DNA from 3 places in the Acidovorax carolinensis genome. Region 3 is predicted to be linked to each of the others. Evidence: predicted binding sites of a transcription regulator. Region 3 holds the regulator's gene; each other region holds the start of a gene.
The links. The regulator HrcA, encoded in region 3, represses chaperone genes, less so after heat shock. The targets are predictions, from matches to a motif close to TTAGCACTCNNNNNNNNNGAGTGCTAA.
Positions count from the first base shown of each region.

Region 1: the regulator HrcA is predicted to act here: its motif matches at 2,050-2,076, upstream of CBP34_RS03280 (co-chaperone GroES).
Region 2: the regulator HrcA is predicted to act here: its motif matches at 1,616-1,642, upstream of rpoH (RNA polymerase sigma factor RpoH).

Region 1 is NZ_CP021361.1:693,336-696,609, reverse strand. Features, by position in the region: gene CBP34_RS03290 (YcjF family protein) at 1-380, shown strand, start outside; gene CBP34_RS03285 (SPOR domain-containing protein) at 599-1,810, shown strand; gene CBP34_RS03280 (co-chaperone GroES) at 2,168-2,458, shown strand; gene groL (chaperonin GroEL) at 2,633-3,274, shown strand, end outside.
Region 2 is NZ_CP021361.1:840,892-844,165, forward strand. Features, by position in the region: gene CBP34_RS03955 (Bug family tripartite tricarboxylate transporter substrate binding protein) at 1-512, opposite strand, end outside; gene rpoH (RNA polymerase sigma factor RpoH) at 644-1,585, opposite strand; gene cutA (divalent-cation tolerance protein CutA) at 1,815-2,180, shown strand; gene ftsY (signal recognition particle-docking protein FtsY) at 2,261-3,274, opposite strand, start outside.
Region 3 is NZ_CP021361.1:3,315,489-3,318,762, reverse strand. Features, by position in the region: gene recN (DNA repair protein RecN) at 1-498, opposite strand, end outside; gene CBP34_RS15535 (NAD kinase) at 501-1,397, opposite strand; gene hrcA (heat-inducible transcriptional repressor HrcA) at 1,426-2,430, shown strand; tRNA gene CBP34_RS15525 (tRNA-Ile) at 2,479-2,555, shown strand; gene CBP34_RS15520 (hypothetical protein) at 2,908-3,274, opposite strand, start outside.

The DNA.
Region 1 (3,274 bases), 1.5 Mb from region 3:
ACGGCGTGGAGCTGGACCAGGGGCACATCAAGGAGTTCATCGCCGCCGCCGGGGTGGGCCTCACCTCGCAATACCTGGAGCAGTTTGGCCGCAAGCTGCTCGGTGGCCTGCTGGGCAAGGCAGCGGGCAAAACCATGGGCCGCATGGGCGGTGCCGCCACCGGCATGGCGTTTTCGTTTGCCACCACCTACGCGCTCGGTCAGGTAGCGCGGCGCTACTATGCGGGCGGCCGGACAATGAGCACGGCCATGCTGCGCGACACCTTCCAGAACCTGCTCGGCCCCGCCAAGCAACTGCAAACGCAATACCTGCCGCAAATCCAGCAAAAGGCCGCCACGCTGGACGCAGGCCAGATCCTGGCGATGGTGCGCGGAGCGTAGACGCCAAGGGTCACCAATTCGCCCCATGATGCTTCGTTATTAATAGCTGCCAGCGCTTGTAAGACATGCGCTGGCAGCTATTTTCACCTCGACTACGGCGCCTCTCCCTCTGCATTGGCATCGTCGCGCGCCGCGCAGTGGCGGGCACGGCCGCTGCGCCGTTGCAACAGTGCCGCGACACCCCATGGCGGGCGCAGCGGCACATGCCAGAATCCGCCATGCACGCCACCACGGATCCTGCAGCCATCACCGCCCTTCTGCCGTCCAAGCCCCGGTCCGACAGCGCCATGACGGCCCTGTACAGCGCAGCACTGGGCCCCGTCCATCTGTCCCGTTACCTGCCCGTTTTTGCGCACTTCGATGAGGCGGGCCGCACCACCACCAGCTGGAACTGGGCGGCCAGCCTGTGCACCCTGAACTGGATGGTGTTTCGCCAGCTGTGGGGCGCGGCACTGGTGTATGTGGCGGCCGCCGAGGGTCTGGCGCTGCTGGTGTTCGGCGTGGGGCGACCACTGCTGCAATGGCCCCAGGCGGTGGAATGGGGCGTGGTGGGAGCGTTTTTTCTGCTCGGCTGCGCCGTGCCTGGCCTTTACGGCAACGCCCTGCTGCACGCCGACACCCACAAGAAAATCACACGGGCGCTGACCGCCACGCACACCCTGAAAGAAACCTGCGCGCTGCTGGCACGGCAAGCCAGCTCCTGGAAACGGCTGGCCTGGCTGGCTGCGGGCAACCTGGCCTTGGCGCTGGCCGCTGCGGGGGCCTACCTGGCGATTCCCTCCACGGCGGCACAGCAAGGCGCAGACCCGGCCATGCCCGCGGCCCCGATGCGTCCGGCGCCTGCCGCCCCAGCCGAGCCGGCCACCACGCCAACCCTGCCAACGGCATCTGCGCCCACAGCAACCGATTCACCGGCAACCACAGACGCCGCCGCGCAAACCCAACACTCGGCGCAGGAGGCGGCAGCCGTCCCGGCACCGCCGGCAGAGCCCGAACGGGCACAGACTCCACCCGAATCGGCAGCCGTCACTCCCCCTTCCGCAGCGCCAACAGAGCGCGCCTCGCGTCCCGCTGTGCCCGAAAAGCGCCCCTCGCCGTCCCCAGCCAAGGCACTGGCGCCCGACACGACGACTTCGTCGCCGGCCACCACAGCCTCGGCCGCAGACAACAACGCCCTGCCACCGGTGGGCACCGCACCCGGCTACTACATCAACGTGGGACTTTTTGCCGACGAAGCCAATGCCCGCAAGGCCCAGGCGCGGTTGCTCAATGAAGGACTGCCCGCCTTCCGTCAAGAAGTGTTCCCGGGCAAAAAACGCCGGCTGCGGGTGCGGGTGGGCCCCTACAGCGACCGCGCCGATGCCGAGGCCGCTGCCGCCACCATCCGGTCCATGGCGCTGGAAGCGGTGGTCATCAGACTGGCGCCCTGAGCCGGTTGAATCGCCAGGGCGCTGAATCCATCCATAAAAACAGGCTCCAGCGCTTTCTGAGATTGCGCAAGCAGCTATTTTTTATATAGCAAAAAACACCTACCCAAACCTACCGACCGGCAGGAGCCATCCAGCCTGCTTTGTGCGGCACGTCCATGGGGCCTGCCTGCAGCAAACTCCACCCGAAATCCCCCAAAACGGTCGGGGACGTCTTGAAATAGACACAAATGCCCGTATCATTAGCACTCACCCCGAACGAGTGCTAACAAGCACTGGTACGGAGGAAGTTTGGTGGCGTCCGAAAGTTCGGGCGCTTCGTCATCCGGCTTTTTATTGTCAGTCAACAGGAGCAATGCAATGAACCTTCGCCCTCTGCACGATCGCGTGATCGTCAAGCGTATCGAAAGCGAAACCACGACCGCCTCCGGCATCGTGATCCCCGACAACGCCGCTGAAAAGCCCGATCAAGGTGAAGTGCTGGCCGTCGGCCCCGGCAAGAAGAACGACAAGGGCGAGTTGATTGCCCTGAACGTGAAGGTCGGCGACCGCGTTCTGTTCGGCAAGTACTCGGGCCAGACCGTCAAGGTCAAGGGCGACGAGTTGCTGGTGATGAAGGAAGACGACCTCTTCGCCGTTGTCGAGAAGTAATTGCTACTGCGCGGCCCGCATGCGTCGTTGGGCGGTGCTCGGAATCCTCACGTACAGGAAGTACGTTGCGGTTCCTGCGCTCCGTCCGCCTAGCCTGTGAACCGCTCGCTACGCAATTCTTTTCCCGACACAGTCATCTGTTTAACGATTTTTTAGATATTCAGGAGCTCCAAAATGGCAGCAAAAGACGTAGTTTTCGGCGGCGAAGCCCGCGCACGCATGGTTGAAGGCGTGAACATCCTGGCCAACGCGGTCAAGGTCACCCTGGGCCCCAAAGGTCGCAATGTGGTGCTGGAGCGCTCGTTCGGCGCCCCCACCGTGACCAAGGACGGTGTGTCCGTGGCCAAGGAAATCGAACTCAAGGACAAGCTGCAGAACATGGGCGCCCAGCTCGTGAAGGAAGTGGCCTCCAAGACCAGCGACAACGCTGGTGACGGCACCACCACCGCCACCGTGCTGGCACAAGCCATCGTGCGCGAAGGCTTCAAGTACGTGGCCGCCGGTATCAACCCGATGGACCTGAAGCGCGGCATCGACAAGGCCGTGACGGCCCTGGTTGCCGAGCTGAAGAAGGCTTCCAAGCCCACGACCACTTCCAAGGAAATCGCACAGGTCGGCTCGATCTCTGCCAATTCCGACGAAACCATCGGCAAGCTGATCGCCGACGCCATGGACAAGGTTGGCAAGGAAGGCGTGATCACCGTGGAAGACGGCAAGTCCCTCGACTCCGAACTGGACGTCGTGGAAGGCATGCAGTTTGACCGCGGCTACCTGTCGCCCTACTTCATCAACAACCCAGAAAAGCAATCCGCGATT
Region 2 (3,274 bases), 1.6 Mb from region 3:
ACACCCGGCGTGCCATAGCTCCAGCGGTCGCCGCTGGCGCGTGCGGCGGCTAAGAACTCGTTTGCGGTTGCCCCCGGCGCGTTGGCAGGGGCCGCCAGGGCCAGCGGGGCCGTGGCGATCAGGCTGATGGGGCTCAGGTCCTTGAGCGGGTCGTAATTGATCTTGGGGTTGATGAGTTTGGCAATCGTCAGGTTGCCATTGATCATGATGCCCAGGGTGTGGTCGTCGGTGGCGTTGGCCACGGCGTCGGCGGCAATGTTGCCACCCGCACCCACCTTGTTTTCCACAATCACCGGTTGCCCCAGGGCTTTGGCCAGTGGCTCGGCCAGGGTGCGCGCCACCAGGTCGGGTGACGACCCACCCGGAAAACCCACCACGAGCTTCACCGGCTTGCTCGGCCAGCCCGGTGTTGCTTGGGGCAAGGGGGCTGCGTTGGATTGGGCAAGGGCAGGGCCGGACGCGGCGGCGAGGGCCAGCACCAGTGCAGCGCGACGCAGGGGGGATGGGGTCATCAGAAACTTCTCCGGTCTGGGCGGGTGCTCGAAGCATTGCGGGCACCCAAAAAAAAAGCGCGCAACCGCAGTTGCGCGCTGAATTATCCCTGCCGCCCGCGCTTGTGTATGCACTCGCGAGCGGGCACCGCTCAGGCGTAGTCGGCCAAGGCGGTTTTCATTTTCTTCATGGCGGCCACCTCGATCTGGCGAATGCGCTCGGCGCTCACGCCATAGACAGCGGCCAGGTCGTGCAGCGTCATGCCGCCGCTGCCATCGTCGTTCACCTTGAGCCAGCGCTCTTCCACGATGCGGCGGCTGCGCTCGTCCAGGCTGGCCAGCGCCGTGGCAATGCCATCGGTCGCCAGTTCATCGCGCTGGCGCGACTCGATCATTGCGGTGGGCTCGTGCGAGGCATCGGCCAGGTAGGCAATGGGGCCAAAGGCCTGCTCGCCATCGTCCGATGGGGCGGGGTCGAGCAGCACATCACCGCCCGCCATGCGGGTTTCCATCTCGATGACTTCTTCGCGCTTGACGTTCAGTTGCGCCGCGACCGAGTCGATTTCGTGGTCAGAGAGGGTGTCTCGGTGCGTGCCGGCATCGGCTGCCGCCGCATCGGCCTTGAAACCCTGCTTCATGGACCGCAGATTGAAGAACAGCTTGCGCTGCGCCTTGGTGGTGGCCACCTTCACCATGCGCCAGTTCTTCAGGATGTATTCGTGGATCTCGGCCTTGATCCAGTGCATGGCGTAGCTCACCAGGCGCACGCCCTGGTCGGGGTCGAAACGCTTGACGGCCTTCATCAGGCCTACGTTGCCTTCCTGGATCAGGTCACCATGGGGCAGGCCGTAGCCAAGGTACTGGCGCGCGATCGATACCACGAGGCGCAGGTGCGACATCACCAGCCGGCCGGCGGCATCCACATCGTTGTTGTCGCGCAGCTGGCGGGCATAGGTCTGCTCTTCCTCATGGGTGAGCAGGGGCAAGCGGTTGACGGCCGAGATATAGGCGTCCAGGTTGCCCAAGGGGGGCACCAGCGCCCAAGGGTTGGCGGGTGCCAAAGTCGTCGTTGCGGTTCCAGATGGAAGTTTCATTCCGGGAATCCTTTCCTCTAAGCCTTCATGTTAGCACTCCGTTGGAGGGAGTGCTAAGCCCGGAGTTCCCGTCCGGTTGTTCCGAAGTGCGTTGTTTCAAAAATATGATTCAAAATGTCACTTTATGCAATGCCATCAAGCGCTATAAGCTATTTATAAGTGAGCGAATAACGCCCTGTTTACACTGCCTTGAGTCCCTTTGGCAGGCAGGAGTTCCAAGGAGTCGCCTATGGCAGAACAGATCGATGCCCAGGCACTGAACATGGTCACCACCACCGTGGCCAGCGCGGCGGATGCGCGCCGGCTGGCGCAGGCCATTGTGCAGGCGCGGCTGGCGGCCTGCGTGCAGGTGGAAGTCATCACCTCGCATTACCACTGGCAGGGCGCCTTGCAGGAGGAGCAGGAATGGCGGCTGGTGTGCAAGACCCTGCCGCGCGCCACCGGGGCCTTGCTGGCGCTGCTGGAGTCGCTGCACCCTTACACCGTGCCACAACTGGTGGTGCAGACCCTGCAGGCCACGCCGGCCTATGTGCGCTGGGTGCACGGCGAGGTGACCACCGGGGACGGGGTTGCGCACGCGGCAGGCGGCGGGTGAAGCGCGGAAAACCGCAAGGGCTCCTTGACCCCGGTGCCGCCCGCTCGTTTCGGGGCGGGTGGCATGCACGGGCGTGGGCCTCAGGTCAGCAGGGCCTGCGCAAATTCGCGGGCGTTGAAGGTTTCCAGGTCTTCGAGCTTTTCGCCCACGCCGATGAAATACACCGGAATGGGCCGTTCCTGCGCAATGGCCGCCAGCACCCCGCCCTTGGCCGTGCCGTCGAGCTTGGTCACGATCAGGCCGGTGAGCTGCAGCGCGTCATCAAACGAGCGCACCTGGGCCAGCGCGTTCTGGCCGGTGTTGCCGTCAATCACCAGCAGCACCTCGTGCGGGGCAGTGGCATCGGCCTTGGTGACCACGCGGCGGATCTTCTTCAGCTCTTCCATCAGGTGCAACTGCGTCGGCAGGCGGCCCGCCGTGTCCACCAGCACCACATCCTTGCCGCGCGCCTTGCCGGCGGTGACGGCGTCAAAGCTCACGGCGGCGGGGTCGCCGCCTTCCTGGCTGACGATTTCGACCGTATTGCGATCGGCCCAGACGCCGAGCTGTTCGCGCGCCGCAGCACGAAAGGTGTCCGCCGCGGCCAGCAGCACGCTGGCCCCTTCGTTGGCCAGGTGCCGGGTGAGTTTGCCGATCGAGGTGGTCTTGCCCGCGCCATTGACGCCCGCCACCATGATCACGGTGGGTGTGTGCTCGCCGATGACCAGGGCCTTCTCCAGTGGCCGCAGCAGGTCGGCCAGTGCATCGGCCAGCAGCCCTTTGACGGCGGCGGGATCGGTGGTCTTGGTTTCCTTGACGCGGCGCTTGAGGTCGGTCAGCAGCCACTGCGTGGCCTTGACGCCGGTGTCGGCTAGCAGCAGGGCCTCTTCCAGCTCTTCATACAGCGCATCGTCGATCTGGGTTCCGGTGAACACGGTGGCGATGCTCGAGCCCGTCTTGCGCAGGCCCGCCTTGAGGCGGTTGAGCCAGCCGGTGCGTTCAGCAGGCGTGGGCGGTTCTGCTGCCGGTGACGGTGACGGTGACGGGGCCGCCGGCAAGGGCGGTGCGGTTACGGCGATGGGCTTGGCCGCGACCACCACCACCGGCGGCGCGGG
Region 3 (3,274 bases):
GTCGGCACGCCATTTTGTCCAGCTTGCAGTCAAGTCTTGCAGCGAAATACCTGCATAGGCGTCAAGCAAGCCCCGCACGGAGTCCGGGCGGGTCAGACTCTGCCAGGCGTGCTGACCATGAATGTCCAACAGCTGATCCCCGAGGTGGCGAAGTTGTGTCGCCGTTGCCGGCGTGCCATTGATCCACGCACGACTTTTCCCTTGGGTGTCGACCGTCCTGCGCAGGAGCAGGGCTTCGTTGATTTCGATTCCTGCCTCTTCGAACCATGGTTGCAAGTGGCCGGGATAATCGAATTCAGCACACACATCTGCATGGGTGGCACCTTCGCGCACCGATCCGGCATCCGCGCGGGCACCGAGTGCCAGTTGCAGTGCATCCACCAGAATCGACTTGCCGGCACCGGTTTCCCCTGTCAACACGGTGAAACCTGTCTGGAGATCAAGCGCCAGTTCCTGAACAATCACGAAGTCTCGCAGGGTGATCCGCTTGAGCGCCATAGTCAGGAGCCCCCTTCGTTCCAGCGCAACTTCTTGCGCAGGGTGGCGAAGTAGTTCCAGCCGAGCGGGTGCAAAAACCGGACGCTATGCTCGGAGCGCTGCACGAGAATGCGATCACCATGCAGCAGTGACGCCAACGATTGCATGTCGAAATTGGCGCTCACGTCCCTGCCGCTCACGATCTCGACAGCCACTTCGGTGGCATCGGACAAAACGATCGGACGGTTTGACAGGGTATGGGGTGCAATGGGAACCAGCACCCACCCCGGGATGGACGGGTGGAGCATGGGGCCGCCGGCGGATAGGGCATAAGCCGTGGAGCCAGTGGGCGAGGCAATGATGAGTCCGTCGGCCCTCTGATTGGCCACCAATCGTCCTCCCACTTCTACGCGAAGCTCCACCATGCCAGAGGTGGCTCCCCGATTCACCACCACATCGTTCATGGCCAAGGCTTCGAAAACAGTGGCCTGCCCCCGCACCACACGTGCTCGCATCAGCGGGCGCAGGTCCTCTTCATACTCTCCACACAGCATCGGAGTGAGCGCCGCCTGGTAACTGTCGAAGGGAATGTCGGTGATGAACCCCAAGCGCCCCTGGTTGATACCGATCAGCGGGGTGCCGTAACGCGCTAGTCGACGGCCGATGCCCAGCATGGTGCCGTCCCCACCAACGACCAGGCCCAGGTCACATTGGGCGCCAATGGTGTCTACGTCCATGGCCGTGTAAGCAGTCAGGTTGGTATTGATGGCAGTTTCTTTTTCAAGCACCACCTGGCACCCTTGGTGGATTAGAAACTGCGCTATCTCTTCGAGAGCGTGGCGAGAGCTGTCGGCCATGCCGCCTGCAGCAGTTGCCTGATACTTGCCGATAAGCGCAACATGGCGGAAATTGGACGTCATCGCGAAATTACATCATTAAAATCACTCTATGCTCGATGACCGTGCCAAGTTGTTGCTTAAAGCGCTGGTCGAGCGCTATATCGCCGATGGGCAGCCTGTGGGCTCGCGCACCCTTTCGCGTGCCTCTGGGTTGGAGCTGTCTCCGGCGACGATACGCAACGTCATGGCGGACCTGGAGGAGCTGGGATTGATCGCCAGCCCGCACACGTCCGCGGGCAGGGTCCCCACCGCGCGAGGCTATCGCCTGTTTGTGGACACCATGCTGACGGTGCAGCGGGATCCATTGACGCCGCCGCAACTGGCGCCAGAGCAACCTCAAAAAGTGATTGCCAATGCGGCACACCTTTTGTCGAACCTCTCCCAGTTTGTGGGTGTCGTGATGGCACCGCGACGTACCTCCGTGTTCCGCCACATCGAGTTTCTCCGTCTTTCAGAGCGCCGGTTTCTGGTGATCATTGTTTCGCCCGAAGGTGACGTACAAAACCGTGTCATCTTCACGGATGTGGACTATTCCCAGTCGCAGTTGATCGAGGCAGCCAACTTCCTGAATGCACACTATGCCGGCCTGGCCATAGAGCAGGTGCGGGAGAAGCTCAAGTCAGAGGTTGACATGCTTCGTGGGGAGATCGCGTCCTTGATGCAGGCTGCCGTCAATGTCAGTTCGGAGGCGCTTTCCGAAGCGCAGGATGAGGTTGTCATTTCTGGTGAAAGAAACCTGCTGGCGGTGAGCGATTTCTCCAGCGACATGGGCAACCTTCGCAGGGCGTTCGATCTGTTCGAGCAGAAAACCCAGATACTGCGTCTTCTGGACATCTCCAGCCAGGCCGAGGGTGTTCGGATCTACATCGGCGGCGAAAGCCAGGTGGTACCGTTCGAAGAACTTTCGATCGTCAGTGCACCCTACGAGGTGGATGGCCGGGTAGTGGGAACTCTGGGTGTGATCGGCCCCACCCGCATGCCCTATGACAGGATGATCCAGATCGTGGACATCACTTCCAAGCTCGTGTCCAACGCGCTCAGCTACCGCAAATAAACACCCTACAATACTTACGGTGCCCCGTCTGATTCAGCGTTGGCGCGAGGGGCGTTAGCTCAGTTGGTTAGAGCAGAGGACTCATAATCCTTTGGTCGTTGGTTCAAGTCCAACACGCCCTACCAAGCTAGATAAGGAAAGCCTGCTATCAATACGGTAGCGGGCTTTTTTGTTTTTTGGGGTCATGTAGCCGTCATGTAGCCAGCGGGACGGGGTTTTGTGCCCATGTAGCCACCCGGCAGCAGCAAAAAAGCCCCACGGCGGGGGCTCGGTTGTGCTTTATGTTTCACATCATGAAACGCATACTGAAAGTCGAATTTTTGGGGCCAAGTGAACCCCGCGGTCTTCGCCCCCGCGGCGCTTCGACTTAGCTCTTAGGGTCCCCCCGTTCGCTTGAAATTGCACCAGCAGCAGGCGGGCACCGCTGGCAGGGACCAGCACCAGTAGGCGGGCAGGTGGGGCGCGCGTAGCTCAGGTTTACTGCTTCGCCTGCAGCTCGCGCAGTTCCTTCTGCAGCGCCTCCAATTCCGCCCGCAACTCGCGCGAGCGGGAGTCGCACATGGTTGCGGCGGCCTGCATCTCTGCAGATATGGATTGCTCCCAGGTGGCACCTGCAAGGTTGTTGTTAGCGATCCGCTTGCGGCTGGCGAGGGCTACCTGCTGGGCAGCGCACTCGCGCTGGTGGTTGTCGGTGGCAGCGCGGGCGTCGGCTACGCCTCGGTTCTCCAGGTAGGTCCGGCGCTGCCAGCTTTCGCCAAAGGCGCCTTCCTTTTTATTGGCGGGGGCGGTGTTTGCAACTGTTGCGGGCGCTGCATTGGCTCCAGCAGTTGTCGCGGCTGGCACG